One region of the Streptomyces sp. NPDC021562 genome, then DNA from elsewhere that is predicted to be linked to it. Evidence: riboswitches for the same ligand, from Rfam matches in the RefSeq annotation. Region 1 holds a riboswitch; each other region holds the start of a gene.
What was found. A riboswitch is a leader RNA that binds a small molecule or an ion and turns the genes downstream of it on or off. The one in region 1 is predicted to bind S-adenosylmethionine.
Positions count from the first base shown of each region.

Region 2: linked by a shared signal. The riboswitch ahead of thrC (threonine synthase) and the one ahead of AB0G52_RS30955 (ABC transporter substrate-binding protein) in region 1 are both predicted to bind S-adenosylmethionine.
Region 3: linked by a shared signal. The riboswitch ahead of AB0G52_RS12920 (aminotransferase class V-fold PLP-dependent enzyme) and the one ahead of AB0G52_RS30955 (ABC transporter substrate-binding protein) in region 1 are both predicted to bind S-adenosylmethionine.

Region 1 covers NZ_JBFACN010000024.1:6,891-17,032, forward strand. Annotated here, with positions in the region: gene AB0G52_RS30930 (Re/Si-specific NAD(P)(+) transhydrogenase subunit alpha) at 1-376, shown strand, start outside; gene pntB (Re/Si-specific NAD(P)(+) transhydrogenase subunit beta) at 383-1,849, shown strand; gene AB0G52_RS30940 (ABC transporter ATP-binding protein) at 2,020-3,720, opposite strand; gene AB0G52_RS30945 (ABC transporter permease) at 3,717-4,640, opposite strand; gene AB0G52_RS30950 (ABC transporter permease) at 4,637-5,596, opposite strand; gene AB0G52_RS30955 (ABC transporter substrate-binding protein) at 5,600-7,219, opposite strand; SAM riboswitch class IV at 7,711-7,824, opposite strand; gene AB0G52_RS30960 (hypothetical protein) at 8,235-8,369, shown strand; gene AB0G52_RS30965 (MarR family transcriptional regulator) at 8,637-9,071, opposite strand; gene AB0G52_RS30970 (PP2C family protein-serine/threonine phosphatase) at 9,257-10,142, shown strand, end outside.
Region 2 covers NZ_JBFACN010000005.1:363,383-373,524, reverse strand. Annotated here, with positions in the region: gene AB0G52_RS10660 (glucosyl-3-phosphoglycerate synthase) at 73-1,017, opposite strand; SAM riboswitch class I at 1,175-1,317, shown strand; gene thrC (threonine synthase) at 1,336-2,619, shown strand; gene AB0G52_RS10650 (MoaD/ThiS family protein) at 2,667-2,942, shown strand; gene AB0G52_RS10645 (cold-shock protein) at 3,412-3,615, shown strand; gene groL (chaperonin GroEL) at 3,949-5,571, shown strand; gene AB0G52_RS10635 (alpha/beta fold hydrolase) at 5,979-6,764, opposite strand; gene AB0G52_RS10630 (NADH:flavin oxidoreductase) at 7,058-8,185, shown strand; gene AB0G52_RS10625 (hypothetical protein) at 8,240-8,698, opposite strand; gene AB0G52_RS10620 (carboxylesterase family protein) at 8,876-10,142, shown strand, end outside.
Region 3 covers NZ_JBFACN010000007.1:89,300-99,441, reverse strand. Annotated here, with positions in the region: gene AB0G52_RS12950 (NlpC/P60 family protein) at 1-575, opposite strand, end outside; gene AB0G52_RS12945 (NlpC/P60 family protein) at 1,009-2,043, opposite strand; gene AB0G52_RS12940 (NYN domain-containing protein) at 2,254-3,597, opposite strand; gene AB0G52_RS12935 (hypothetical protein) at 3,637-3,876, opposite strand; gene AB0G52_RS12930 (rhomboid family intramembrane serine protease) at 4,029-4,772, shown strand; gene AB0G52_RS12925 (Lrp/AsnC ligand binding domain-containing protein) at 4,769-5,050, shown strand; gene AB0G52_RS12920 (aminotransferase class V-fold PLP-dependent enzyme) at 5,168-6,529, opposite strand; SAM riboswitch class IV at 6,694-6,810, opposite strand; gene trpD (anthranilate phosphoribosyltransferase) at 6,932-7,996, opposite strand; gene AB0G52_RS12910 (cytochrome bc complex cytochrome b subunit) at 8,131-9,768, opposite strand; gene AB0G52_RS12905 (Rieske (2Fe-2S) protein) at 9,765-10,142, opposite strand, start outside.

The DNA of each region.
Region 1 (10,142 bases):
CCCCGCGCCCCGGCCGAGGCAGCCGCGGCTCACGCCGGCGCGACGCCTCGCACTGACCGGCCTCGGCATGCTCGCGCTGTTCCTCGTGGTCGCCTTCGCACCCGCCCGACTGGCCGGGAACTTCACGGTGTTCGCGCTGGCCGTGGTGATCGGCTACTACGTCATCGGCAAGGTGCACCACGCGCTGCACACGCCCCTGATGTCGGTGACCAACGCGATCTCCGGGATCGTCGTGATCGGTGCCCTGCTGCAGATCGGGCACGAGAGCCGGATCGTCACCGCGCTGTCCTTCGTGGCGATCCTGCTGACGAGCGTGAACATCTTCGGAGGTTTCGCCGTCACCCGCCGCATGCTGTCGATGTTCTCGAAAGGCTGAGCCGAGATGACCTCCTCGACGGCATCGCACGCTGCGGACCTGGTCGCCGCCCTGCTGTTCGTCCTCAGCCTCGCCGGGCTCTCCCAGCACCGCACCTCCCGCGCGGGCGTCGGCTACGGCATCGCCGGCATGGCCCTCGCCCTGGTCGCCACCGTCGTGGTGGCCGCTCGGAGCATCACCGCCGGCGCGGTGACCCTGATCGTGCTGGCGATGGTGCTGGGCGCGGGGCTCGGGCTGTGGCGGGCCCGGCGCGTCGAGATGACGCAGATGCCCGAACTGATCGCGGTACTGCACAGCTTCGTCGGCCTGGCCGCGGTGCTGGTGGGCTGGAACAGCTTCCTGGAGGTGGAGTCGCACGGCGACGCGGGGACCCGGGTCGGCGCCGACCTGCTGGGCATCCACCACGCGGAGGTGGTCATCGGCGTCTTCATCGGCGCGGTCACCTTCACCGGCTCGGTCGTCGCGTTCCTGAAGCTCTCCGCGCGCATCAGGTCCCGTCCCCTCACGCTGCCGGGCAAGAACGCGCTGAACCTCGGTGCGCTCGCCGCCTTCGTGGCCCTGACCGTCTGGTTCACGGTCAGTCCGAACCTGCCACTGATGAGCGCGGTGACCGTGCTGGCGCTGGTACTGGGCTGGCACCTGGTCGCCTCGATCGGCGGCGGGGACATGCCCGTCGTCGTGTCGATGCTGAACAGCTACTCGGGCTGGGCGGCGGCCGCGGCCGGCTTCCTGCTCGACAACAACCTGCTCATCGTCACGGGGGCGCTGGTGGGCTCCTCCGGTGCCTACCTGTCGTACGTCATGTGCAAGGCGATGAACCGGTCCTTCCTCTCCGTCATCGCGGGCGGCTTCGGCATCGAGGCGCCCTCGGGAGGCGAGGACGCGCAGGGGGAGCACCGCGAGATCCGGGCCGCGGAAGCGGCCGAGGCGCTCGCGCGGGCCCGGTCGGTGGTCATCGCCCCCGGCTACGGCATGGCCGTCGCCCAGGCCCAGCACCCGGTGGCCGAGCTGACCCGCAGACTGCGGGAGCGGGGCGTCGAGGTCCGGTTCGGCATCCACCCGGTCGCCGGACGCCTGCCGGGGCACATGAACGTGCTGCTGGCCGAGGCGAAGGTCCCGTACGACATCGTCCTGGAGATGGACGAGATCAACGACGACTTCGCCAGTACCTCGGTCGTGCTGGTCATCGGCGCCAACGACACCGTCAACCCGGCCGCGACGGACGACCCGGCGAGCCCCATCGCCGGCATGCCGGTGCTGCGGGTCTGGGAGGCGGAGCACGTCGTCGTCTTCAAACGCTCCATGGCCGCCGGTTACGCGGGCGTCCAGAACCCGCTGTTCTTCCGCGACAACAGCAGCATGCTCTTCGGCGACGCCAGGCAGAGCGTCGAGGACATCCTGCGGGCGCTCGGCCCGGACGACCACCGGACACCGACGTCGTCCGCCCGCCGGCAGACCACGGCCCCCCGCTGAGGTGGCCCTCGGACGCCTCCGGGCCGACGGCTCACGGCTGTGCACCCGGGGGCGCACGGACGGCCGCGGAGCACGGCTCACCGTACGCCCGCGCGGCCCCGGTGGTGCCCGCCGCACCGGCGGCGGGACGCCGGCCCGGGACGGCGGGCGTGCTCGCGTGACGCCGGTCCTCAGCCCGTGGCGGGTTCGGCGGCGGGGGAGGGGACCCGGCCGCCGGGGATCGCCGCGAGCAGCTCGCGGGTGTACGCGTGGCGCGGCGTGGTGAACAGGGCCTCGGGCGGTCCCGTCTCGACCACCCGCCCGGCCCGCATCACGGCCACCTCGTGCGCGATCTGCCGCACGACGGCCAGGTCGTGCGAGATGAACAGGTAGGCCACCCCCGTCCGGTCCTGCAACTCCGCCAGGAGCTCCAGCACCTGGGCCTGGACGGAGACGTCCAGCGCGGAGACCGGTTCGTCGCACACCACCAGGTCGGGGGAGAGCGCGAGGGCCCGCGCGATCGCCACCCGCTGGCGCTGTCCGCCCGACAGCTCCGCCGGGCGGCGCTCCAGCGTCGCGGCGGGCAGGGCGACCCGGTCCAGGAGCTCGCGGGCCCGGTCGAGCCGGGAGGCGCGGTCGCCGACCTTGAAGGCGCGCAGCGGCTCGGTGACGACGTCGCCGATCGAGAACCGCGGGTTCAGGGAGGCGTACGGGTTCTGGTAGACCAACTGGGCCCGGCGGCGCAGCTCCCTGACCCGACCGGCCCCTGCGGTGGTGACGTCGGCGCCGTCGAAGAGGACCTGTCCCGAGGTGGGGTCGGCCAGCCTGAGCACGAGACGGGCGGTGGTGGACTTGCCCGAGCCCGACTCCCCGACCAGGGCGAGGGTCCGGCCGCGGGGCAGCGTGAGGCTGACGCCGTCGACCGCGCGCAGGGTGCGGGCCTCGCCGCCGGCGCGGGGCAGCCGGAACTCCTTGACCAGGTCGCGGACTTCCACCAGCGGGACGGTGGCCGGGTCCGCGGCGCCGACCGCCACCGGGGTGCGGGCCGCCACCGGGTTGCGGGGCGCGGCCGTGGTCGCGCTGGGCGCGCTCGCCAGCAGCCGCCGGGTGTACTCGTGCTGCGGGTCGGCCAGCACGGAGCGGGTCTTGCCCGCCTCCACGACCCTGCCCCGCTCCATGACCACCAGCCGCTGGGACCGGTCGGCGGCCACCCCGAGGTCGTGGGTGACCAGCAGGACCGCGGTGCCCGACTCCTCGGCCAGCCGCTGGAGGTGGTCGAGGATGACGCGCTGCACGGTCACGTCGAGCGCGCTGGTCGGCTCGTCGGCGATGATCAGTTCCGGCCCCGCGGCGATGGCGATGGCGATCAGCACCCGTTGCCGCATACCGCCGGACAGCTCGTGCGGGTACTGCCGGGCCCGGACCGCCGCGTCCGCCAGCCCGGCCCGGTCCAGCACCGCGACCGCCTCGGCCGCCGCCGACCGCCGGGTCGCCCGGCCGTGGATCCGCAGCACCTCGGCGACCTGCTCACCGACCCGCTTGACCGGGTTGAGCGAGACCGTCGGATCCTGCGGGACCAGCCCGATCCGGGCGCCGCGCACGGTCCGCAGCTCCGCCTCCGACAGGGTGGCGAGATCATGCCGGCCGAAGCCGATCGTGCCCGCGTCGATGGTGCCGTTCGCGGCCAGCAGCCGGATGACGGCGTGTGCCGTGGTGCTCTTGCCGGAACCCGACTCGCCGACCACGGCGGTCACCTGACCGGGCCAGACGTCCAGGTCGACACCTCGCACCGCCGGCACCGTGCCGCCCCGGGTGCGGTAGGACACGGACAGGCCGCGGATGCTGAGCAGTGGTGTGGTCACGTCCTCGCCGTTCTCGTGTGCGCCGCTCATCGCTGCCGGTCCCATGCGCCGTCCAGCGCCCGCGCGATCCGGTTGGTGGCCAGCACGGTCGCGGCGACGGCCAGACCGGGCAGCGCGGTCAGCCACCAGGCGTTGGCCAGGTAGTTGCGGCCGTCGGAGATCAACGTGCCCCACTCCGGGGCCGGCGGCGGCGCGCCGTAGCCGAGGAAGCTGAGCGCCGACACGGCCAGGATCGAGGAGCCGAAGTCCAGGGTGGCCAGCACGATCACCGGACCGGCCGCGTTGGGCAGCACGTGCCGGCCGAGGACCGAGTACCAGCGGGACCCGCAGGAGCGGGACGCCTCCACGAACACCGCCTGCCGCACCCTCAGCACCTCGGCACGGGCCACCCGGGCGAACGAGGCGACACTCGCGATGCCGACCGCGACCGCGACCTTCACCGTCCCGTAGCCGAGCGCGGTGACGAGGGCCAGGGACAGGAACAGCGCCGGGATGGACAGGAGCACGTCGACGAACCGCATCAGCACGTCGTCCACCCACCGGCCCACGAACCCGGCGGCCGTGCCCAGCAGTCCGCCGACCACGAACGCCACCAGGACCGCGATCAGCGTCGCCTTCAGGGAGAGCTGGGCGCCGTACACCACCCGGGAGAACACGTCACGGCCGAGTTCGTCGGTACCGAACCAGTGACTGCCGCCCGGACCGCGGAAGTTGTCGGCCGGCACCCCCCGCAACGGGTCCTGGGAGGTGAACAGCTCCGGCCAGAAGGCCGCCGGCACCACCAGCACCAGGACCGCGACGGACAGCAGCAGTCCGGGGCGGCGCACCAGGAACCGCAGCACCCGCCGCGGCCCGCCGGGGCGGCCCGGTGCCCGCGGGGGACCGGCCTCGACGGGCCGGGTGAGGCCGAGGGCGGCGTCCGCCGCGTCGTCGACAACGCTCTGACTCATGCGAAGCCCGCCCTCCTGTCCGGGGCCACCACGATCCGGGGATCCAGCAGCGGGTAGACGAGGTCGACGACCAGGTTCGTCGCCACGAAGATCAGCGCGCCGAACACCACCACCCCCTGCACCAGCGGAATGTCCTGGGCGGTCACGGCCGCCGCGGTCACCCGGCCGAGGCCGTCCCGCGAGAACACCGTCTCCACGACCACCGAGCCGGCGACCAGCTGCCCGACCAGCAGCCCGACGACCGTGAGCGCGGGCAGTGACGCGTTGCGCAGCGCATGCCGCAGATGCACCCGCGGGCGCCCGGCGCCCTTGGCCCGTGCGGTCTCCACATAGGCCTGGTCCAGCGCCGTGAGCAGACTCTTGGCCAGCACCTGGGCGACCAGCGCCCCGGTCGGCACGGCCAGCGTCAGCGCCGGCAGCACCAGGCCCCGCAGCCCGTCGTTGCCGAACGCGGGGAACCAGTGCAGCCGGAACGAGAACGCCTCGACCAGCAGCAGCCCCACCCAGAAGGTGGGTACCGACACCCCCAGCGGAGGCAGCGACAGCAACAGCTGCCGCAACCACCGCTGCGAGGCGTACGTCGCCACCACCGCGAGTCCGCCGCCGAACACCACCGCGAGCAGCAGCGCGGCCCCCGTGAGCTGGAGCGTCCCCGGGAGCGCGGCGCCGATGACGGAGGTGACCGGGCGGCCGCTGGAGACGGCGTCGCCGAAATCCCCGCGCACCGCCCGCCCGAGGTACTCGGCGTACTGCACGAGGACCGGCTTGTCGAAGCCGTACTCGTGCCGCAGCGCCGCGAGCTGGGCCGGGTCGACCTGTCCCGAGTCCATCCCGGCGCCGGCCATCGCGGAGACCGGGTCACCGGGCAGGAAGTCCAGCACCAGGAACGACACCGTGTAGGCCGCCCACAGCACCCCGACCGCCTGCGCGAGCCGTTTGATCACATAGCGGCGCACGGGCTAGCCGATCCAGGTGTCGTGCAGCTGGATCCGGCTGCCCGAGTCGAAGTCCAGGTCGTGCACCTTCGTGGACACGCCCAGTTGGGTCTGCAACTCCACCACCGGCACGTCGTACGCGTTCTGGACGATCAGCCGCTGCGCCTCGGCGACCAGCTTCGCGCGCTTGGCGGCATCGGTCGTCGCGGCCTGCTGGGACAGCACGGTGTCCAGCGAACTGGCGGTCAGATGGTAGAAGTTGGCCAGCTGTGTGGAGAACGAGGTGCGCAGGATGTCCGGGTCCGACCGGGTCACGTTGCCCCACACGACGTCGAAGTCACCGGCCTGCAGGGTCGTCGCGAACTGGGTGACCGGGAGCTGCTTCAGCACCACGTCGATCCCTACGGCCTTCAGCTGCTGCTGGACCAGTTCCAGCGCGGGCTGGTTGGTGGCCGCGTTGGGGAACCAGGTGATGGTCAGGCTCAGCCTCCTGCCGCCCTTGGTACGGAAGCCGTCACCTCCCGTCTTCCAACCGGCCTGGTCCAGCAGGGACTTCGCCTTGGCCGGGTCCGTGGTCAGGTCCGCGGACAGGTCGGTGTAGTCAGGGGTGGTGTGCGCCAGGACGCTGCCGGCCGGCCGGGTGCCGGTCGGGAAGACGGTGTCGGCGATCTGCTTGCGGTCGACCGCGACCTGGAGTGCCTGCCGCACCCTGGCGTCCTTCAGCAGGGGACTGGCGTTGTTGAGACCCAGACCGAACACCACCCCGGGGTTGGCCCGGCGGGCGAGCGTGACCCGGCCGCCCTTGAGCGCGGCCTCGTTGGCCCTGCCGACGCTGCTGATCGCGTCGACCTGACCGGACTGGAGGCTGCCGGCGCGTACGCCCGCCTCCGGTACCACCTTGAAGACCAGTTTGTCCAGGTAGGCCTCGCCCTTCTTGGCCCACAGACCGGATCCCCAGGCGTACCCGGTCCGCCTGGCCAGGGTGATCGACTGGTTCTGCACGTAGCCCTTCAGCACGAACGGCCCCGATCCCACCACCCCGTCGCTGCACTTCTGCTGCGGGGTGCGGTGCACGCTCGCCGACGACTCGATGCCCAGTGAGTGAGTCGAAGTCGCCTGCAGGAACTGTGCGTTGGGCTGCGCGAAGGTCACCTGCACGGTGAGCGGGTCGACCACGGTGGTGCTCTTGACACCGCTGAGGTAACCCTGGGCCAGGGTGCCCAGGGCGCCGAGCTTCGGCACCGCGTCGAAGTTGTCCTTGACCACCTGCGCCGTCAGCTTCGACCCGTCGCTGAAGGTGACGCCCGGGCGCAGACGGAACGTGAACCGGGTGGCGTCGGAGTTGATGTCCCAGCTCCGGGCCAGCCAGGGCACGATCTTGCCGGTCCTCGGGTCCTGGTCGGTCAGCGAGTCCACGATCTGACGGACCGAGTAGATGGTGTCGTTGCTGCCGACCTGCTGCGGATCCACGCAGCCGGAGTCGGATCCCACCGCGAAGGTCAGGGTGCCGCCGGACTTCGGCCGGCTGCTCGCGCCGCCGGAACCGCCGTCGCCCGCACCACAGGCGGTCAGCAGCACGCTGGTGGTCAGCAGGGCGGCCAGCGGCGCCCAACGGGATGATCTGAATACCGGAAGTGCGGTCACGGAGGGTTTTCTCCTACTCGTGTCACCGGGCACCGGGTGCCTGGCGTCGGGAGCGCGGCACGTCGTGCGGGGACGGACGTGCGCCCCGGCCGGTCGGCGCCGGCCGGGGGAAAGCGCTGATCAGACGGTGGTCGGGAGGACGCCACCGGGCGCGGTGGCGGGAGAACGGGCAGCGGACTGCCACGCGGGAGCCGGGAGCCGGGAGGCCGGTGCCTGGCGGCGGTCCGGGTGCCGACCTGTGGATGCCGCGCGAGGGGCCCGGCCGTCGCGGTGGCCGGTCGGGGGGCTGGTCAGCGACGGCTTGTCAGCGGACCGGGGGCCTGCTCGTCAGCGACAGCGTGTCGTGCGACAGAGGCAGCTGGTCGAGCGCTTGAGGTCGATGTGGCGTCGGCGGGAGAGCCGGGAGAACGGCATGGCACCGGCGCAGGAGGCGACCGCCGCATGATCGCTGTGCATACCGGTCCCTCCCCGTCTCCGGCCCCGCCACCGGGGCCACGCGCTTGCGGTGATCGTCGGTGACCCCGCCGGGCTTTCACCTGGAGCACCCCACCGCGCGGGAGGGTTGCCGGTCAGCGAGCCAGGGCTTGACGCTGACACTCAATGCCGATCGAGATGCTACGGAGCGGACTTGTCGAACGTCAATGCCACACAGGGACGTTCGGTGCCGTGAGGGTGCCGGCCGCGCTGCGGGCCGAGCTCGATGACGGCCTCGCGCGGCGACCAGCCGTGCGACGCCGCCTTCGCCCGCCCTTCGCGGCGCCAGGCGCGCGGCAAGACGGGGAGACCGCGGCGCGGGCCGGGCAGGGGTCAGCGGCGCGGAGAGGACAGACGGCCGAGCGGGTGCGGCAGAAGTCCACACTCGGCCGCCCCGGCGCATGTCAAGAACACCCGGTGTGGCCGCTCCCGCGCCCGTCCGTCGCGTCGGTTCGGGGCATGGCCGTGGGCGGTGGGGGTAAGCGCCTCCTAGCGGGACCAGCAACCGGTGCCGACGAGGCCGGACGACCGGGAGGGACGCATGAGGGGAACGACGACCGTGCCGGCCGCCGGGCAGAAGGCGGATGTTCCGGGGATCGCGGTGTTGACAGGTGCTCGTCGCGGCGTCTCCCAGCTGCACGTGTCGCGCCTGAGCGAAGGCCTGCTGCCCGCCTGACGTGCGGCACCGGCCTCGTGCGTTTCCCAGGTCGGCTCCCCCCTCCGAGACGTTGGCCACAGGCAGAGACGGTGATTCGGGGGTACCAGACAAGGGAGGCCCCGGGCCCGACTGTTGCCATTTGACAACTATGGGTGTGAGGCAACAAAGTAACCGAGTCGCATTGCGCGGGAAGGAACTTGCGATGTTCTGGTGGGCGGAGGTCGCTCCGTGTGCTGGCCGCCCGAGCCCCGACGTGTCGACGCGATCGGTGGCCTCGGAAGGCGTTCAGGCCGTCCGGCCCCCGGCACGCGGCTCGTCGCTGTGTATCTGCAGCGCCGCCGTGTCGCAGAACGCCTCCAGCCCCTCCAGTAGCGCGGTCCGCTTCGCGGCGGGCATCAGCTCCAGCACCGCCTGGAGTTCCTGCTCCCGGCGTGCACGCAGGTCGTCGAGGAAGACGCGGCCCCGGTCACTGAGATGGAGTCGTACCTCGCGCCGGTCCGCAGGGCTGACCACGCGCTCGACGAAGCCGGCGGCCACCAGTCGGTCGCAGAGCCGGCTGGTGGACGGGGGCGTGGAGGCGAGCGAGTCGGCGAGGGTGCGCAGATTGATCCCGTCCTGGTGCTCCAGCATCAGCAGCACGCGCATCTGGGAGGGCGAAGCCGGCGCGGTCGAGGCCCGGCCCCACAGGACTTCCAGCAACTCCACCGCCGTCAAGGTCACGCGTGCTACCTCGACTGGTTCGGGGCGGGGGCGGAAGACAGTCACCGTCACACTCTCGCAGGCACCTGGGACGTCTTTCAGCGTACTAGGTGCCGGTTGCTGCAACAGATGGTTCGGACGACCCGGCACGACGCGGCACGGAAAGCCCTGCCGCGTGTGCAAGGCTCGTGTGCGTCCGACGGAGGATGGGTGTATTTACAATCGTGAAGAGATTTGTGACCGCTGAACGCGCTCTGCGCACGGCGGCCCCACATGAGCTGCTCGACGTCGTGCGCAGAGTGCTCGCACAGGAGTACGCCGCGACGTCCGTGGAGCTGCTGCTGGCCGACTACGGCCTGACCGTGCTGCAGCCGGTGTCCTCGCTGCCGAGCACCGCGGAGCCGGTGCCGGTGCACAGCGGCCCCGTGGGCCGTGCCTTCGGGGCCCAGGAACCCCTCGTGGAGCCCGCTCCCGGGGGTGCCGTACGCGTCCATCTGCCGGTCACCGTGCGTGGCGACCGGTTGGGCGTGTTGTGCGTCACTCTGCCGGACGGGGAGGACGCGCCCGGCCTGCTGGGTGAGCTGGCCGACATCGCCGAGGTGCTCGGCCATGAGATCGTCGTCGCCGAGCGTGACACGGACGTGTACCTGCGCGCACGGCGCAAGGACCGGCTGACCCTGGCCGCCGAGATGCAGTGGCAGCTCCTGCCGGGCCGCTCCTGCGCGCGCCCCGAGTACGAACTCGGTGCGCAGCTGGAGCCCGCCTACGCGATCTTCGGTGACAACTTCGACTGGTCCGCCACCGCGGACCACCTCATGCTCTACGTCACCAACGGCATGGGCGAGGGCATAGAAGCGTCCCTGCTGACGAACCTCGCCATCAACGCGCTCCGCAACGCCAGGCGGGCCGGCCTCGCCATCGACGACCAGGCCGCGCTGGCCGACCAGGCGGTGTACGCCCACTACCAGGGGCGCTGCTACCTCTCGGTGCTGATGTTCGACTTCGAGCTGGCGACGGGCCGGGCGAAGGTGGTGGACGCGGGTTCCCCGCGGCTGCTGCGGCTGCGCGACGGAGTGGTCGAGCAGGTCACCT
Region 2 (10,142 bases), on a different contig from region 1:
TACGCCTCAACCTAGCCCGGCTTGTAAACGCTCAAACGTACGGCCACGCCCGACGGGCGAACGTGTACCAGGTCAGGCCACCCGGCGGTCGGCGTACTCCGCGATCTCCACCATCGGCGGGCGTTCCTCCGTGTCCACGGAGTAGGTGCGGGGTTCGAAGCCGTCCTCGCCGCGTTCGAACTGGGTCAGGGACGGGCGGATCAGATGGCCGCGGGCCAGCCGCAGCTGGGCCGTGCGGTAGATCGCGGCGGACATCCGGCCGAGGGCCTGGCCGTCCTGGTGGCGGTGCTTGCGCACCCCGACGTCCACCTGGGCGAGCGCGTCCAGGCCGACCAGGTGCAGGGCGTCCACCAGCATGCCCAGCTCCACGCCGTAGCCGACCGGGAAGGGGAGCTGCTCCAGCAGGGTGCGGCGGGCCGCGTACTCGCCGCCGAGCGGCTGCACGAACCCGGCCAGCTGCGGCCAGTGCATGTTCAGCAGGGGGCGGGCCATCAGCTCGGTGACCCGGCCGCCCTGGCCCGCCGCGCCGGCGAGCGGGCGGTCGTACATCGCCTTGACCAGGTGCACGTCCGGGTCGGTCAGCAGCGGGCCGACGATGCCGGTGACGAAGTCGGAGGAGAAGTCCCTCAGGTCGGCGTCGACGAAGCAGACGACGTCCCCGCCGGTGACGAGCAGGGAGCGCCACAGGACCTCGCCCTTGCCGGGGACGGCGGGGATGCGGGGGAGGATCGTGTCACGGTGGACGACCCGGGCGCCCGCCGCCGCTGCCACCGCCGCGGTGCGGTCGGTGGAGCCCGAGTCGACGACGACGATCTCGTCGACGAGCGGCACCTGCCGCATCAGGTCGTGGCGGATGACCGCGACGATGTCACCGACCGTCTCCTCCTCGTTGAGCGCGGGCAGCACGACGGAGACGGACTGACCGGTGCGCTGCTTGGCGGCGAGTATCCGGTGCAGCGGACGGTCGGTCACGGACCAGGAGCGGGTGGCCAGCCAGCGTTCGGCTTCTTCCAGCACAGTCAGCGGCTCCTCACTGTCACGGTCACACTGCGGGGTGTGATCCATCTCGCGGTACGGACGACTATCTCAACTGTCCTGGCCTTCGGTTACAGTCTTGAACAACGCGCGTGACCATCGCATGTCCTGGCGTCACCGTGCGTTGACAACCGAATACAGCTCATCCAGAGGGGCAGAGGGAAACGGCCCGATGAAGCCCCGGCAACCCTCCAGTCGGTCTCGTGTTGCACAGCGAGGCTCCCGACTAGGGAAGGTGCCAAATCCGTCTCACGGCGAGATGCGTCGTGAGGAAGATGAGGAGAAAGGGCCTCGCCTCACATGGCTGCGCAGACTGTTGCAACCGCTTCCCCGAAGACCGTGGACCTCGGCCCCGCCGCCGCGCTGTCCTGCCGCGAGTGCGGCCACCGCGTGCCGCTCGGCCCGGTGTTCGCCTGCGAGGAGTGTTTCGGCCCGCTGGAGATCGCGTATGACTTCTCGGGCTACGACACCGAGGAGCTCCGCAAGCGGATCGAGGCGGGCCCCGCCAACATCTGGCGCTACGCGCCGCTGCTGCCCGTCCCCGCGGACGTGGCGACCAAGCCGAACATCAACCCGGGCTGGACCAAGCTCGTGCAGGCCGACAACCTGGCCAAGGAGCTCGGCGTCACCGGCGGGCTGTACGTGAAGGACGACTCGGGCAACCCCACGCACTCCTTCAAGGACCGCGTCGTCGCCCAGGCCGTCGAGGCCGCCCGCGCCTTCGGCTACACCACGCTCTCCTGCTCCTCCACCGGCAACCTGGCCGGCGCCGTCGGCGCCGCCGCGGCCCGGGCCGGCTTCCGCTCCTGCGTGTTCATCCCGCACGACCTGGAGCAGGGCAAGGTCGTCATGGCCGCGATCTACGGCGGCGAGCTCGTAGGCATCGAGGGCAACTACGACGACGTGAACCGGTTCTGCTCCGAGCTGATCGGCGACCCGGCCGGCGAGGGCTGGGGCTTCGTCAACGTCAACCTGCGGCCGTACTACGCCGAGGGCTCCAAGACGCTCGCGTACGAGATCTGCGAGCAGCTCGGCTGGCGGCTCCCGGACCAGCTGGTCGTCCCGATCGCCTCCGGCTCCCAGCTCACGAAGATCGACAAGGGGCTGCAGGAGCTGATCAAGCTCGGGCTCGTCGAGGACAAGCCGTACAAGATCTTCGGTGCGCAGGCGGAGGGCTGCTCGCCGGTGTCGACCGCGTACAAGGCGGGTCACGACGTGGTCCGGCCGCAGAAGCCGAACACCATCGCCAAGTCCCTCGCCATCGGCAACCCGGCCGACGGCCCGTACGTCCTCGACATCGCCCGGCGCACCGGCGGCGCGGTGGAGGACGTCGACGACGAGCAGGTCGTCGACGCCATCAAGCTGCTCGCGCGGACCGAGGGCATCTTCGCGGAGACCGCGGGCGGGGTGACGGTCGGGGTCACCAGGAAGCTCATCGAGAACGGGCTCATCGATCCGGCGAAGTCGATCGTCGTCCTCAACACGGGTGACGGACTGAAGACACTGGACGCGGTCGCGGGTACGGGACTCACCGCGACCATCCGCCCGAATCTCGAGTCTTTCCACGAGGCCGGGCTCGCCTGAGCCGACCGCACAGAACCAGGGCGTTGCCCGGACCGGAGGTCTAGACAGTGAGCGTCACCGTTCGCATCCCCACCATCCTGCGCACCTACACCGGCGGCCGGGCCGAGGTCGCCGCGGAAGGCGCCAACCTCGGCGAGGTCATCGCCGACCTGGAGAAGAACCACACCGGGATCGCCGCCCGTGTTCTCGACGACCAGGGCAAGCTGCGCCGGTTCGTCAATGTCTACGTCAATGACGACGACGTGCGATTCGAGCAGGGCCTGGAGACGGTCACGCCGGACGGCGCCGGCGTCTCCATCATCCCGGCCGTCGCCGGTGGCTGAGCCGCCGACCCGCCTGACGTGATGGCCGAATGACCGAACATTACCTTCGGTAACAAACGTCGCCGGTTGTGAATGGGATTGCCCCCTCCGCGAGAGAAGCGGAGGGGGCAATTCTGTGTGGTTGAGCGCGGTACAGTTGGGGAACACGGTCCCGATCACCGGGGCGCGGGCCCTGTTATTGGATACCTCGGGCCTGCCAAGAAGTAGCCAAAGTGTGCGGGTCATATGCGGCTTTCGTGGCTTTTATGGGGCCCGACTTGCCCTGAATTCGACCGAATTCTCGCTACATTCCGGACCCTTCCCGCCCAGAATTCTCGTCCGATTGACCTGTTGCAGACGGCAGTTGGACAGATACATTCAGCCGCGGTCGACGCGTTCCGGCGCACGCCCCCAACCAATGGGGGGTGAGGTCTGACCCGGATCCGCGAAGTGTGGATCTGTGCAAGGGCCAGTAATAGGGGAGTTAGGCATGGCTCAGGGCACCGTCAAATGGTTCAACGCGGAGAAGGGGTACGGCTTCATCGCGGTCGACGGTGGTGCGGACGTGTTCGTCCACTACAGCGCGATTCAGATGGACGGCTACCGCACCCTGGAAGAGGGCCAGCGGGTGGAGTTCGAGATCTCGCAGGGCCAGAAGGGCCCGCAGGCCGACATGGTTCGCGTCACCGCCTGAAACGGCACACACGAGGAAGGGCCCGCTCCCGTCAGGGGGGCGGGCCCTTCGCCGTGTCCCCGGAGGGCGCCGGTCCGGGTCTCCGGAGGGTGCCGCCCGGTGTTCGCGGGCGGCTGAGCGCGCCGCCCGATACCCGGGAGGCGCTTGCACTCGCCTAGGCCGAGTGCTAATCATTGCGTTAGCACTCTGAAGGTGAGAGTGACAAAGAAGGACCGGGTCGGTGAGGCCCGCGGACCGGGTGGGGCAAGGAACCCACGGGTCGGCGAGCCGTCCGTCGCGGGCGCGGGCGCGGTCCTCGAAGACTCACCCCCAGTCCTGGAGGGACCACTTCACATGGCCAAGATCATCGCGTTCGACGAGGAGGCGCGGCGCGGCCTCGAGCGCGGCATGAACCAGCTCGCGGACGCCGTCAAGGTGACGCTCGGCCCCAAGGGCCGCAACGTCGTCCTCGAGAAGAAGTGGGGCGCCCCCACGATCACCAACGATGGTGTCTCCATCGCCAAGGAGATCGAGCTCGAGGACCCGTACGAGAAGATCGGCGCCGAGCTGGTCAAGGAAGTCGCCAAGAAGACGGACGACGTCGCCGGCGACGGTACGACCACCGCGACCGTGCTCGCCCAGGCCCTGGTCAAGGAAGGCCTGCGCAACGTAGCCGCCGGCGCCAACCCGATGGCCCTCAAGCGCGGTATCGAGAAGGCCGTCGAGGCCGTCTCCGGTGCCCTCCTCGAGCAGGCCAAGGATGTCGAGACCAAGGAGCAGATCGCCTCCACGGCCTCCATCTCCGCCGCCGACACCCAGATCGGCGAGCTCATCGCCGAGGCGATGGACAAGGTCGGCAAGGAAGGCGTCATCACCGTCGAGGAGTCCCAGACCTTCGGTCTGGAGCTGGAGCTCACCGAGGGTATGCGCTTCGACAAGGGCTACATCTCGGCGTACTTCGCCACCGACATGGAGCGTATGGAGGCGTCCCTCGACGACCCGTACATCCTGATCGCCAACTCCAAGATCGGCTCCGTCAAGGACCTGCTCCCGCTCCTGGAGAAGGTCATGCAGTCGGGCAAGCCGCTGCTGATCATCGCCGAGGACGTCGAGGGCGAGGCCCTGTCGACCCTGGTCGTCAACAAGATCCGCGGCACCTTCAAGTCCGTCGCCGTCAAGGCCCCGGGCTTCGGCGACCGCCGCAAGGCGATGCTGAACGACATCGCCATCCTCACCGGCGGCGAGGTCATCTCCGAGGAAGTCGGTCTCAAGCTCGAGAACACGACCCTCGACCTGCTGGGCCGCGCCCGCAAGGTCGTCATCACCAAGGACGAGACCACCATCGTCGACGGTGCCGGCTCCACCGAGCAGGTGCAGGGCCGGGTCAACCAGATCCGCGCCGAGATCGAGCAGTCCGACTCGGACTACGACCGCGAGAAGCTCCAGGAGCGCCTGGCCAAGCTCGCCGGTGGCGTCGCCGTCATCAAGGCCGGTGCCGCGACCGAGGTCGAGCTCAAGGAGCGCAAGCACCGCATCGAGGACGCCGTGCGCAACGCGAAGGCGGCCGTCGAGGAGGGCATCGTCGCCGGTGGTGGCGTGGCCCTGCTGCAGGCCTCCCAGGTCTTCGAGAAGCTGGAGCTGGAAGGTGACGAGGCGACCGGCGCGCAGGCCGTGAAGCTCGCCCTGGAGGCCCCGCTCAAGCAGATCGCCGTCAACGCCGGCCTCGAGGGTGGCGTCGTGGTGGAGAAGGTCCGCAACCTCACCCCGGGTCACGGCCTGAACGCCGCGACCGGTGAGTACGTCGACCTGGTCGCCGAGGGCATCATCGACCCGGCGAAGGTGACGCGTTCCGCCCTGCAGAACGCCGCCTCCATCGCCGCGCTGTTCCTCACCACCGAGGCCGTCATCGCCGACAAGCCGGAGAAGGCCGCCGCGGCCGCCCCGGGCGGCATGCCGGGCGGTGACATGGACTTCTGAGCCTGACGGCTCGGCAGCTCCCGCACAGCACGAAGGGCGGTACCCCCTGGTCGACAGGGGGTACCGCCCTTCGCCGCACCCGGGGTCGAACGGCCCCTGGCGGGTGAGGAACGCAACGTCGCGGCGAGTTCGGTGAGCGCCTTCCCGGCCGGAAACTGCGGGACGTCGGTGACCGACGGTGATCCTGCAGGCGGGCCCCGGCTGCCCCTGGCGGGTGGGGGACGGGACCAGCGCGGCGATGAGTTCGGCGGGCGCGTCCAGTGCGTCCGACGGCGAGGCAAGGCGCCGTGGTCGAGCGGCCGCTGCCCGGCGGGCGATCCGGCGGGCGACGCGGTGGGGGCGCCTCCCGGCCGGAGGACGCGGATGGCGATGCCCGACGGGCCGCCGAAGGCGTGCCCCGGCAGCCCCTAGCGGGTGAGGAAGGGGCCCAGTGCCTCGGTGAGTTCGGCCGGTGCGTCCAGGGCGATCAGGTGCGCGGCGGTGGGGAACTCGACCAGGGTGGCGCCGGGGATCCCGGCGGCGTAGCGGCGCCCGATGTCCTGGAAGTCGGGGACGTCGAGCTTGCCGATCCCCACCAGGGTGGGCACGCGGATGCCGGCGAGGTCGCCGGCCGTGGGCCCCTGGGAGTGCTCGCCCACCACGTCCTGGTTCACCAGCGACGTGCGCAGCGGGCCGCGGAGCCGGTCGGACAGTCCGTCGGCGACGTCGTCCCAGCCGCGGGCCGGCCCGCGCAGCCACATGTCGAGGTTCACCCGGACGGCGGTGTCCAGGTCGCCCGCGGCCAGCGCCGCGGTCTCGGCCTCGTCGTACGCGATCATCTCCGCGGACCAGTCGTACCCCGGCCACGGCGGGGCGAGCAGCGCCAGCGAGTGCACCCGGTCCGGGTGGGTGAGCGTGAAGTCCACGGCCACCCGGCCGCCCCAGGACGCGCCCACCAGCCGGACCCGGTCGAGGCCGAGGTGGTCCAGGAGGCGGCGCAGGTCGTCGCTCTCGCCGAACGGTCCGCTCGGCGGCGCGGACTCGCCGAAGCCGCGCAGGTCGTACCGGACGACCGTGTGCCGTTCGGCGAGGGCGGGTGCGACCGCGTCCCACATACGGTGATCCGCCACACCGGCGTGCACGAGTACGACGGGCGGCCCGTCACCGGTGACGGAGTAGGAGAGGTGGCCGAGCTCGTCGGCGAGTGTCTGCATCCGCAGATGCTCCCAGCGCCCCGATGCGCACCGCCACCCGATAAGAGGAGCGGGACGCCAGCCGACAAGAGGCGCGGGGCGTTGGCCGATAAGGGGCGTGGGGTGGGCCCCCGGGGCCGTGGCGGGGGTCACACGGCTTCGTCGGCGGGAGTGGGAATGCGCGTGGGCGGACGGATCGTTGTGCACGACGCGCACTCGATGCGCGTGCACATACCACCCGGTCAACGAGCCGGACCGTACGACCTCGGGCGCCCGGCCTCGGGTACCCGCCCCACTCACGAGGAGCCCCCCACGTGACCGTCACCACGACCCCCGCCTCCCGCGCGGCGGAGATCCTCTCCCGCCCCATCGTCCTGAACGGGCTCACGGTCCCCAACCGGATCGTGATGGCCCCCATGACCCGCCAGTTCAGCCCCGGCGGCATCCCCGGCGAGGACGTGGTCTCGTACTACGCCCGCCGGGCCGCCGCCGGTGTCGGTCTGATCGTCACCGAGGGGACGTACGTCGGCCACGACTCGGCCGGGGACAGCGGCCGTGTCCCGCGGTTCCACGGCGAGGAGCAGCTGGCGGGCTGGGCGAAGGTCGCCGAGGGCGTGCACGCGGCCGGCGGCACGATCGTCCCGCAGCTGTGGCACATCGGCATGGTCCGCAAGCAGGGCCGGCCGCCGTTCGCGGACGCCCCCGCCGTCGGCCCCTCCGGCATCCGCCTGGACGGCACCGAGGGCGAGGGCAAGGAGATGACCCGCCAGGACCTGGACGACGTGATCGCCGCGTTCGCCGAGGCCGCGGCCGCCGCCGAGCGCATCGGCTTCGACGGCGTCGAGCTGCACGGCGCGCACGGCTACCTGCTCGACCAGTTCCTGTGGGCGGGCACCAACCGCCGTGCCGACGCGTACGGCGGCGACCTGGTGGCCCGTACGAAGTTCGCCGCCGAGGTCGTCGCCGCGGTCCGCGCGTCGGTCTCCGCCACCTTCCCGGTCATCTTCCGCTTCTCGCAGTGGAAGTCCGACAACTACGACGCCCGCCTCGCCGAGACCCCCGAGGAGCTGGAGGCGATCCTCACGCCGCTGGCCGCCGCCGGCGTCGACGTCTTCCACGCCTCCACCCGGCGCTACTGGCTCCCCGAGTTCGAGGGCTCCGACCTCAACCTGGCCGGCTGGACCAAGAAGCTCACCGGCAGGCCCACCATCACCGTCGGCTCGGTCGGCCTCGACGGCGACTTCATCAAGGGCTTCATGGGCGAGGGCTCCCCGGTCAGGGGCATCGACGACCTCCTCGACAGCCTGGAGCGCGAGGAGTACGACATGGTCGCCGTCGGCCGCGCCCTCCTCCAGGACCCCGAGTGGGCGTCGAAGGTCCTCGCAGGCAACACCGACGAGCTGAAGCCGTACGACGCGGCGGCCCTGAAGTCGCTGAGCTGAACCGCTTCCGAGCCGAGCCCAGCCGAACGGGCCGGCGGGCGGAGACGTGCGAGATCACCGGAACACGGTCATGACCAGTGCGACCGCTCCCTGCACCGGCAGGGAGAGGACGCCGAAGAGCAGGGCCCAGATCCGCGCCGTCTCCGCCCCCAGGCGCCGCCACCGCGCCCAGCCCCAGCCGCCGACGGCGGCCAGCACGGGGACGAGGGCCGGTACGACGTGACCCGCCACGCACAGCGGCACCACGTCGAGCGCCGACAGCAGCACCAGCCCGGCCCGGACACCGCGTGCCCCGCGCGTCTCGGGCCGCCCGACCCGCATCACGCCGTATATGACTGTGTGCAGGACGGCGACGAGGGCGCAGACGACGGCCACTTCCAGGGCCTTGTCACCCAGCACCGCCGGGAAGTCCCACCGCAGCAGTCCGTCCAGGAGGTCGGAGAGCACGGGGAAGGCCAGCACTGCGAGTGTGACCAGGAGCGAGACACGCAACTGCCTGGCGAGGCCGGTCATCAGTGCTGCTCCGGTCGACGGCTGACGGGGGAACGCGACGTCCAAGCCCGTCGACTGGCTGAAAACCGCCGTACGGGTGGGGTGGATTCTATGCACCGACCGCGGACACCGGCACTTACCCGTGGTGCCGTGCGTTCCACCGGTGACCAGCAGCCGCCGAGGCGAGAGCGAGCGACCATGACCGCCAGTGAAACCCGGCCACCGGCCTCCGCGGCCGCCGAGGGCCCCGTCGTGCGGACGGCCGCCGGTGCCGTGCGCGGACTCCAGGAGGACGGACTGGCGGTCTTCCGGGGCATCCCGTTCGCCGAACCCCCGGTGGGGGAGGCACGGTTCGCGGCGCCCCGGCCGGTCCGCTCCTGGGACGGCACCCGCGAGGCGTACGCCTTCGGTCCGCCGCCCCCGCAGGACCTGGGCATCCAGGGGCGCACGGGCGTACGGGAGGCCCCCGAGGGCGACGACTGGCTGACGGTGAACGTGTGGACGCCCGACCCGGACCCGGCCGCCCGCCGCCCGGTGATGGTGTGGATCTACGGCGGCGCGTACAAGCTGGGCCACTCCGGCAGCCCCGGCTACGACGCGCAGCGCATCGCCCGCCAGGGCGACGTCGTCGTGGTCACCCTCAACTACCGCGTCGGCATGGAGGGTTTCGCCCACATCGAGGGAGCGCCCGCGAACCGCGGCCTGCTGGACCAGGTGGCGGCCCTGGAGTGGGTACGGGACAACGTCACCGCGTTCGGCGGCGACCCCGGCCAGGTCACGGTCTTCGGCGAGTCCGCGGGCGCCGGGTCGGTGGCCTCGCTCCTCGCGATGCCCAGGGCGCGCGGCCTGTTCCGGCGGGCGATCGCGCAGAGCGTCCCGGGCACCTTCTTCTCCGCCGAGCTGGCCGAGGACATCGGCAGGGCCCTCGCGGCCGAGGCCGGCCTGCGCCCCACGGTGGCCGACCTGGCGACGACCGACCCGCGCCGGCTGCCGGAGGCCGGACAGGCGCTGAGCGCCAAGATGGCCCAGTACGTGGACCGTTGGGGCCGGATCGCGCCGACGCTCACTCCGTTCTCCCCGGTGGTCGACGGGGACGTGCTGCCCAGCACCCCCTGGGAGGCGCTCGCCTCCGGCGCCGCCCGCGACGTGGACCTGCTCGTCGGCCACAACCGCGACGAGTTCCGCCTCTTCCTCGTCATGGCCGGCATGCACGGCAGGGTCACGGAGGAGCAGGCGACCGGCGCGCTGCGTCTGTTCGGACCGGGTGGCGAGGCGGGCGAGCGGGCCTACCGCGCGGCCCACCCCGACGCGTCACCCACCGCGCTGTACGCACAGGTGCAGACGGACTGGCTGTTCGCGATGCCGTCCCTGCGCCTCGCGGAGGCCCAGACCGCGGGCGGCGGCCGGGCCCACCTCTACGAACTGACCTGGGGCGCCCCCGGCGCCGGCGGCGTCCTGGGCGCCT
Region 3 (10,142 bases), on a different contig from region 1:
TTGAGCAGGGTGCGGGCCTGGGCGAGCTTGCGTTCCACGACGGCCTTGTGGGAGGCGACCGCGCGGCGGCTGCGTTCCAGTTCGGCGAGTTTCCCGGCGGCCTCGGCGCGCTCCTGGGCGAGTTCGCGCATCGCCGCCTGGAGTGCGCCGAGCTGCCCGGCCCGGCGGACGTCGATGCGGTCGAGGAGGGACGCCCGGTCGAGGTACTGCTCGGGGTCGTCGGAGAACAGCAGGGCCACGGTGGGGTCGAGGCCCCCGGCGCGGTACTGGGCGCCGGCCAGCGAACCGAGCGCCTCCCGCATGGTGTTGATGCGCTGCTGCTGGCGGGCGATCCGGTCCTGGGAGTCGTTCACCTCCCGGCGCAGCGTGCCGGCCTGTTCGTCGGCCTTGTCGTAGGCCTGGGTCGCCTCCTCGGCCTGCTGGTACAACCGGTCCACCTCGGCCCGGGTGTCGGTGCGCGGGGCGGCGCTCGCGGGTACCGCGCCGAGGGCGGCGGCCGCGGCCGACAGCGCACAGAGGGCGGCACCCGCGCCCCGGTTGAACCCGGACGGTGCGAGACGGCGATGAGACCCCAAGGGAGCCCGCACTCCTTCCGATCGTCGGAGGCCGGCGGTCTTCCCCGGTTCCGGGGGAACGCGCCGGCACTGACGCCCTCCCCCGCCCGGCGGGCGGGGGATTCCGGTCCGCGCCGCTCGGCGGCGCCACCGCGGGTTCCTGCTTCACGGGCCGCGGCCCACCCTTGCGGGTCGGTCTCGCGCAGCCTCCACAGGCCTGACATTCCGCCCGTCCGGCGGTAGGTCCGACGATTTCCGTCTTCGGACGCGGCGATGCTAGCCGCGCCGGGACACCTCGGCCAAAGACCCGCCACGGGGCACGACGAGAAGCCCCGCCTCTGACGCAGGTCAGGGCGGGGCGGGGGTCATATCAGGCTGACAGGATTCGCCCGTTCGGGCGCCACAGCGAGTTGATCTTCGGCCGTACGGGTGGCGCGATGACCGGATGGGGTGGTCAGATCCGGACGCCGAACTCGAAGGTCATGTCGCTCATCGCCTCGTAGCGGACGACGGCACCCGTGTGCGGGGCGTGCAGCACCTGGCCGTTGCCCGCGTACAGGCCGACGTGGTGGTAGTCGCCGAAGAAGATGACCAGGTCGCCGACCTTGAGGTCGCTCGCGCTGTAGATGCGGGTACCGGCGTTGGCCTGCGCCTCGGAGGTGCGCGGGATGGTGACGCCGGCCTGGGCGTAGGCCCAGGAGGTCAGACCCGAGCAGTCGAAGGAGGACGGGCCGGAGGCGCCGTAGACGTAGGGCGAGCCGAGCACGGACTGGGCGGCGGCGAAGGCGGCGGCGGCCCGGCCGGAGGCGGAGCCGGTGTTGCCGAGGTCCACCCGGGCGGTGGCACGGCTGGCGGCCTGGGCCTGCTCCTTGTCGAGCGCGGCCTTCTCCTTGGCCGTCAGCGTGTTGAGCAGCTTCTGCGCGTCGGCGAGCTTGCCCTGGACGGCGGTCTTCTGCTTGGCCAGCTCGGCACGGGTGGCGGAGAGGTCCTTGAGCTTGTCCGAGGCCTCTGCCCGCTCCTGGGCGAGTTCGCGCTGTTTGTCCTGGATCTTCTTCAGGGCCTCGACCTGCTGGCTGCTCAACTGGTCGAGCGTGGAGGCCTTGTCGAGGTAGTCGTCGGGGTTCGACGAGAGGAAGAGCTGGACGGAGGGGTCTATGCCGCCGGAGCGGTACTGCGCGGTGGCCAGCGAACCGAGGCTGTCCCGCAGCTTGTTGAGGTCCTCCTGACCACGAGCCACGTTGTCCTGGATCGTGGAGATCTCCTTCTGCAGCTTCTGCTGCTTGTCCTTGGCGCCGTCCAGCTTCTCGGTGGCCTGCTCGGCCTCCTCGTAGAGCTTGTCGACCTTCGCCTTGACCTCGTCCTTGCTCAGCTTCCCGCTGGGCGCCGCGTTGGCGGCGTTGGCACTGAGGACTACGGCCGCCGCTGCTGCGGTGGTGAGCACGGTCACGCGTGCACGGCTCGGCTGCTTGGGTCGACGATGGGACGCCACGGAGACGGGCTCCTTCGTTTGAGTGATCACCCGTGTGGAGGTTCGAGGCCAGACCTTAGTGACCCTCTTGTGATCAGTTCAAACCCGGGAGCCAAAAATCTGGTCACGCAACGCACTCTTTGCACATAACTAACCTGTCGTGATGCCGGATTGACGCTACGTTGCGTGACTGATCGGTCAATTCGGGCATTGCATATGCGCGTTGCACTTTCAGGACAGTCGCTTCAGAAGCATCGCAGAAGCCACCGGCCGGGCACCCGCCTTCGCGACCCCGTCGGCGACCTCGCGGTCGGTCGAGGCGACGATCACCGGGCGGCCCGGCGGCTCGGCGCGCACCAGCTGGCGGATCAGCTCGTCCGCGGTGACACCGGGCTTCGAGAAGAGCACCCGGACCCCGCGCGGCGGGGCGAGCAGCACCGGCGCGGCCAGTTCCGCGCCGTCGAAGACACAGGTGACCTCGGCGCCGGTCGCCGCGGCGAGCTGGGAGAGCTGGCCGAGCAGCCGCAGCCGCTGCTTCTCCAACGGCATCTGCGGATAACCGGTCTTGGTGACGTTGTAGCCGTCGACGACCAGGTGCGCCTGCGGCAGGGCGAGGAGCTGGTCGAGAATGGCCGGGTCGTGCTCGGACAGGGCGCGCGCCGCGATGTCCTTCGGGGTCATCCGGCCCGGCTCGACCGCGTCCACCGTCTCGGCGGGGCGCACCGACACCGGCGGCAGGGCCAGTTCGCGGCGCAGGCCCTGGGCCGCGTCGAGCACGGTGTCCAGCAGCAGCCGCAGTCTCATGTCCTCGACGCTGCGCCCCTCGCGGGCGGCCCGGCGGCTCGCCTCCAGGGCGGCCTCGACCTCGCCGAGCCGCGCCTTGAGCCGCCGGCTCTCGCTCTCGGCGGCGGACACCTGGCTCTGCCCCTCGGCCCGCACCGTGTCCAGCTCGCCCTGCATCTTGCGCAGCGCGGCCTCACCGCGCCTGACGTCGCTGACGGCCGCGCGCAGCTTGCGGTGAAGCGATTCGGCTTCCTTCTTCGCCGCGTCCAGCTCGGCGCGCAGCCGCTCCGTCTCGCTGCGCGTCAGCTCCCGGGCCCGGTCCAGTTCCTCGCGCAGCCGCTCCAGCTCGGCCCGGCTCTCCTCGCCGGCCCGCTCGGCGTCCGCCCGCTGGGCCTCCTCGCCGGCCGCCGTCACGAGCTTCACCCAGTCGGTGGGGCGCAGTACATAGGCCGCGGCCGCCACGTCGAGCGGGTCCGCGGCCGGGGGCGGCGAGCCGGAGTCCAGGGCGCCGGCCAGTTCCGGCTGGGCCTCTCTCAGCTTCTCCCCGATCCGCTGCCGGAAGAGGGGGTCCGTCTCCAGCGCGGCCGCCATCGCGTTGCCGGCGAACTTGGCCCGGCGATTGGGGGCGAACCGGGCGTACTGCCGCAGCTGCGCGGGCAGTTCGCCGACGGTCAGCCCGCCGAACCCGTCCGAGACGATCTGCACGACCCGCCGTCGCACGCCGTCGGGCAACGGACGGTCAAGCACCTCGGCGGTGCCGTCGCCCGGCCCCCCGCCCGTGGTCTCCACCATCCGTCACACCCCATCACCTGTGCGGTGCCGCTCCCGGTCTCAGGAGCCGGCGCCCGGCCTGTCCACGAGTTCCACCTGGTCCACCGCGTTGCACCAGCGGCAGCGCACCGACTCGATGGTCTCACTGACCACCTCGCGCTCCTCGACACTGGGCTCACCGGCCAGGTCCAGGTGCACGTACTCGACGACCTTCGACGAGCGGGTCACGTCGAAGCGCGTGAGGTTGCCGCAGAGGGTGCAGCGCCACCGCGTGGAGGCGGTCGGCAGGGGAACCGTCATCGTGGCTTGTTCGCTTCCTTCTAGTGTCCGTGACGCGCCGTCCTGACGCGTGTGGCTCGTACCCTACGGCCTGGTGGGCACCCGACGCCGCCCCGTCCACGGCGGCGAGGCGATCTGCGTGGTTGCGTCCCGTTACGCCATGCTCTATGTCCATGATCGGCAACTGGAACACGACGGCCGCCCGGACCCTGCGGGGCCTGCGGGGGACGTCCGCGCCCATGACGTACGCCCTGATCGCCGTGTGCTGCCTGGTCTTCGTCCTCGGGCCCGCCTCCGGCCTCACCCCCTCTTACGGCACCGGGGCGGCCCTGGCGGCGGCGCAGCGGGCGTATTTCCGGGGGTGGGGGGTGGTTCCGGCCGATCTGTTCGACGGGCCGGCCGGCGAGCTGCTCACCCCGGCCACGGCGCTGTTCATCCACGGCAGCTGGGTGCACCTGCTCGGCAACATGCTCTTCCTCTTCGTCTTCGGGGCGATGACCGAGGAACGGATGGGCCGGGTGGAGTTCACCCTCTTCTACCTCGGCTGCGGCTACCTCGCGCTGCTCGGCTACGCGGCGGCCAACGCCACGTCCCAGCAGTCACTGGTGGGGGCGTCCGGGGCGATCTCGGCGGTCCTCGGGGCATTCCTCTACCTGTTCCCCAGCGCCCGTGTGACCAGTCTCCTGCCCTTCCTCTTCTTCCTGCCGCTGCGGTTCCCGGCCTGGGTGGTGCTGCCGTTCTGGGCGGCCCTGCAGTGGCTGGCCCTGGACCGGGCCCCCTCCGGCCCCGGCGTGGCCTACCTCGCCCACCTGATCGGCTTCGGCCTCGGCTTCGGCTACGCCTGGGTGAGATATGGCCGTACGACTAGAGTGAGAGCCGCCCCAGCTCCGGCTCCCGAGGGAGAGAACCAGCCGTGATCACCGCGATCGTCCTCATCAAGACCAGCGTGGACCGGATCCCCGAGATCGCGGAACAGATCGCCGCGCTGGAGAGCGTCAGCGAGGTCTTCTCCGTCACCGGTACGTACGACCTGATCGCCATGGTCCGGGTGCAGCAGCACGAGGACCTGGCCGAGGTCATCCCGGGCCGGATCAGCAGGATCCAGGGCGTGGAGGCCACGGACACGCACGTCGCGTTCCGCACGTACTCCCAGCACGACCTGGAGGCGGCGTTCGCGATCGGCCTGGACAGCTGAGCGCCCCAGAGGGGCGCGGGGAACTGCGCGGCCAGCCCCCACCGGCCCGCAGTGTGGTCCCCAGCGGGTGCGTCGTGGCTGGTCGCGCAGTTCCCCGCGCCCCTTGCGGGGCGCTGATCACACCGCCGGGACGCAGCGGCCCTCTTCCGTGCGGTACGACCACTTCGCGCCGTCGGCGACCAGCTCGCGCACGGCGTTCACGAAGCGCTCCACGTGCTCGTCCGGGGTGCCCGCGCCGAAGCTCACCCGGATCGCGTTCAGCGCCTTCTCCCCCGGTGCCGCCTCCGGCGCCCCGCACTCGCCCTGGGCCTGGGGGTCGGCGCCCAGCAGGGTCCTGACCAGGGGGTGGGCGCAGAAGAGGCCGTCGCGGACGCCGATGCCGTACTCGGCGGAGAGGGCGGCGGCGAAGTGGGAGCTGTTCCAGCCCTCCACCACGAAGCTGATCACGCCGACCCGCGGGGCGTCGTCGCCGAACAGGGAGAGCACCCTGACCTCGGGGATCTCGGCGAGGCCCGCGCGGACCCCGGCGATCAGGTGCTGCTCGCGGGCGACCAGGGCGTCCCAGCCCACCTCGGTCAGCGCCTTGCAGGCGGAGGCGATGGAGTAGGCGCCGATCACGTTGGGCGACCCGGCCTCGTGCCGCGCGGCGTTCTCGTGCCACTCCACGGCCACCGACCCGTCCTCGCGCCGGGTGACCTTGCGGCTGGCGCCGCCGCCCGCGAGGTACGGCTCGGCGGCCCGCAGCCAGTCGGCGCGGCCGGCCAGGACGCCGGAGCCGAAGGGGGCGTACAGCTTGTGCCCGGAGAAGGCGACCCAGTCGACGTCGAGGTCGCGGACGGAGACCGGGTGGTGCGGGGCGAGCTGCGCGGCGTCCAGGACGATCCGGGCGCCGTGCGCGTGGGCGGCGGCGGCCAGCTCGCGCACCGGCCACAGTTCGCCGGTGACGTTGGAGGCGCCGGTGACGCAGACCAGGGCCGGGCCGTGCGGGTCGCGGTCGGCGAGGGCCCGCTCCAGGGTCGCCACGGCCTGCCGCGGGGTGCGGGGGGCGTCGAGGTAGCTGACCCGGGCGTCCTGCCAGGGCAGCAGCGAGGCGTGGTGCTCGGTCTCGAAGACGAAGACCTGGCAGTCGGCGGGGAGGGCGCGGGCCAGGAGGTTCAGGGAGTCCGTGGTCGAGCGGGTGAAGATCAGCTCGTCGTCGGGGCGGCAGTCGAGGAACTCGGCGACGGTCTTCCGGGCGTTCTCGAAGAGCTCCGTGGACAGCTGGGAGAGGTATCCGGCGCCGCGGTGGACGCTGCCGTAGTACGGCGCGTACGCCGCCACGTCGTCCCAGACCCGCTGGAGGGCGGGGGCACTGGCCGCGTAGTCGAGAGCGGCGTAGCCGACCTCCCCGCCGGTGACGAGCGGGACGGTGACGTCCCGGCCCAGAACGGGCAGCGGGGCACAAACGGTACGGGCAAAGGCGGCGGTGGAGACAGACATGGGTGAACTCCCGTGGGCGCGGCTGGACTCCGCCATGCGAGCGGACGCGCTCGAAGCAACGGCGGGAAGGAAAGAGGGGGGTGCGGAGGCGGGGCTCTGCGGCCCTATCGCATTCGCTTGCTCACGGAAGGCTCCTCGACGACCAGGACCCCTGGTGTACGAGGGGTCCGCGCTTGCCGTGGACCTCGCTGCCCACGACCTGGTCCTCACCCGGGGCACCCCGCCACGGACGGAGGGTTGCCGGACAGTCGGCCGGGGCCTCATGACTGTCACTCATGACCTGGGAAGAAACGTAGGTGAACTGATCGCGGACGCGCAACTCCTGTCCGGATGACGAAACAAACCGAGGGCTGCGCACGGCTCCGGCACCGGTGCCGGGCTCCACCGCAGCCCTCTGGTGTGCTACTTGTGGGTCGCTGCTGCCCAGCGTTCCAGGGCTCGCTTGGCCGCGCCCGAGTCGATCGACTCCGCGGCGCGGGTCATGCCCGCCGAGAGCTGCTCGGGCAGCGTTCCTGGGCCCGGGTCCAGCGCCACCAGCGCCGCCGCCGAGTTGAGCAGCACCGCGTCCCGTACCGGGCCCGTCTCCCCGTCCAGGAGCCTGCGGGCGACCTCCGCGTTGTACGACGGGTCGCCGCCCCGCAGCGCCTCCACGGGGACCAGGTCGATCCCGACGTCACGGGGGTCGAAGGTCTCCTCCGTGACCTTGCCGTCGCGGACGGTCCAGACCCGGGACGTGGCGGTCGTCGTCAGTTCGTCGAGGCCGTCGTCGCCGCGGAACACCAGGGAGGAGTTGCCGCGCTCCGCGAAGACGCCCGCGACCACGGGGGCCATGCGGGGGTCCGCGACGCCGACCGCCTGGGCCCGGACCCGCGCCGGGTTGGTCAGCGGGCCGAGGATGTTGAAGACCGTGCGGATGCCCAGCTGGCCGCGCGCGGCGCCCGCGTACCGCAGCGCCGGGTGGAACTTGACGGCGAAGCAGAAGGTGATGCCGGCCTCCTCGGCCACCTCGGCGACCCGCTGCGGGGTCAGGTCGAGGTTGACACCGAGCTTCTCCAGCACGTCCGAGGCCCCGGAGGCGGACGAGGCCGCCCGGTTGCCGTGCTTGACCACCTTCGCACCGGTGCCGGCCACCACCAGGGCGGACATCGTGGAGATGTTCACCGTCTTCGCGCCGTCGCCGCCGGTCCCGACGATGTCGACGGTGCGGCCCGGCACCTCGATGACGTTGGCGTGCTCGTACATCGTGCGGACGAGCCCGTTGATCTCGTCGACCGTCTCGCCCTTGGCCCGCAGGGCGACCACGAAGCCCGCGATCTGGGCGTCGGTGGCCTGGCCGCGCATGATCTGGTCCATCGCCCAGGCCGTCGCGTCGGCGCTCTGGTCCTGGCCGTACAGCAGCGCGTTCAGCACCGCGGGCCAGGAACGGCCCGCCGCGGTGTCGCCTCCAGCGGGGGTCACAGCGCTCATGGGGCCGCTCCTGAGTGTCGTACCGGCGTAAAAACGGTTTCCGGACCCACCCTATCCAGCCCCGGGCACGGCGAAGGGCCCCCGTCCGTACACCGGACGGGGGCCCTTCGACCGAGGCGTGGCGACGCCGTCGATCAGTGGTGGCCGTGGCCGCTCGTGATCTCCTTGTACTCCTCCACGCTCGGCTTCGGGATCTGGTTGTCCTCGCCGTAGTAGGCGTTGCTCAGCTTGGCGCGGAGCTTCTCGGACCCCTTGATCTTGCGCTCGACACCGTTCTCGTCCACCGCCGGGCCGACCTGGGCCGGCTCGTACTGGTGGTGGGCGGTGAGGGTGTGCAGCTGCTCCTGCGAGAGCGGCTCGTGGACCTCGATGAACTCACCGTGCGGGAGCCGCTTGATGATGCCGGTCTCGCGACCGTGCAGCACCTTGTCGCGGTCCCGGCGCTGGAGGCCGAGGCAGATCCGCTTGGTGACGATGAACGCGATCACCGGTCCGGCGAAGAAGAAGATCCGGACGAACCAGGTGACGTCGTTGATCGACAGGTGGAAGTGGGTGGCGATCAGGTCGTTGCCACCACCGATCAGACCGACCATGTACACGGTGACCCAGGCGACACCGAAACCGGTGCGGGTCGGGGCGTTGCGCGGGCGGTCCAGGATGTGGTGCTCGCTCTTGTCCCCGGTGATCCAGGACTCCAGGAACGGGTAGACCGCGATCGCCGCGAGGACCAGGCCGAACAGGACCAGCGGGATGAAGACGCCCAGGACCAGGGTGTGGCCCCAGAGGTTGATCTCCCAGCCGGGCATGTAGCGGATCAGACCCTCGGCGAAGCCCATGTACCAGTCGGGCTGGGCGCCGGTGGACACCTGGTCCGGGCGGTACGGGCCCATGGCCCAGATCGGGTTGATCTGGGTGGTCGCCGCGATGGCCGCGATGACACCGAAGACCAGGAAGAAGAAGCCTCCGGCCTTCGCCATGTAGACCGGCAGCAGCGGCATGCCGACGACGTTCTTCTCGCTCTTTCCGGGACCCGCGAACTGCGTGTGCTTGTGGTAGAAGACCAGGATCAGGTGGCCCACCATCAGGCCGAGCATGATGCCCGGCAGCAGCAGGATGTGGATCGAGTAGAACCGGGCGACGAAGTCGTGGCCGGGGAACTCGCCGCCGAAGAGGAAGAACGAGATGTACGAGCCGACGATCGGCATCGACAGGATCGCGCCCTCGGTGAAGCGGACACCGGTGCCGGAGAGCAGGTCGTCCGGGAGCGAGTAACCGGTGAAGCCGGTGAACATGCCGAGGACGAACAGCAGGAAGCCGAACAGCCAGTTGATCTCACGCGGCTTGCGGAACGCGCCGGTGAAGAACACGCGCATCATGTGCACGAACATGCCGGCGAGGAAGATCAGCGCGGCCCAGTGGTGGATCTGCCGGATGAGCAGACCACCGCGCACGTCGAAGGAGATGTGCAGGGTCGAGTTGAACGCCTCGGACATCAGCTGGCCCTGGAGCGGGACGTAGCTGCCGTGGTACTCCACCTCGTTCATCGACGGGTGGAAGAACAGCGTCAGGTACACACCCGTCAGGATGATGATGATGAAGCTGTACATGCACACTTCGCCCAACATGAACGACCAGTGGTCGGGGAAGATCTTGCGCATGTTGGACTTGGCGAGGGAGTAGATCCCGAGCCGTCCGTCGGCCCAGTCGGCGACGCGCTCGCCGGCCGGTGCCTTCCCGCGGGCGCGGGACTCGGAGTTTTCTGAAGTGCTCATCCGCGCTCCCAGAATGCAGGACCGACGGGCTCCTCGAAGTCGCCGAGCGCCTGGAGGTAGCCCTCCTCGCTCACGCCGATGCGCAGCTGCGGCAGGGCGTGACCGGCCGGGCCGAAGATCACTCGGGCACCGTCGGAGAGGTCGAAGGTGGACTGGTGGCACGGGCAGAGCACGTGGTGGGTCTGCTGCTCGTACAGCGAGATCGGGCAACCGACGTGGGTGCAGATCTTCGAGTAGGCGACGATTCCCTCGTGCGACCACTCGAGCTCGCGCTTGTCCTTGATGTTGTCCGGCTGCAGCCGGACGATCATCAGGGCCGCCTTCGCCATGACGTTCTGGAAGTCCTCCTGGTCCTCCTCGACGCCTTCGGGCTT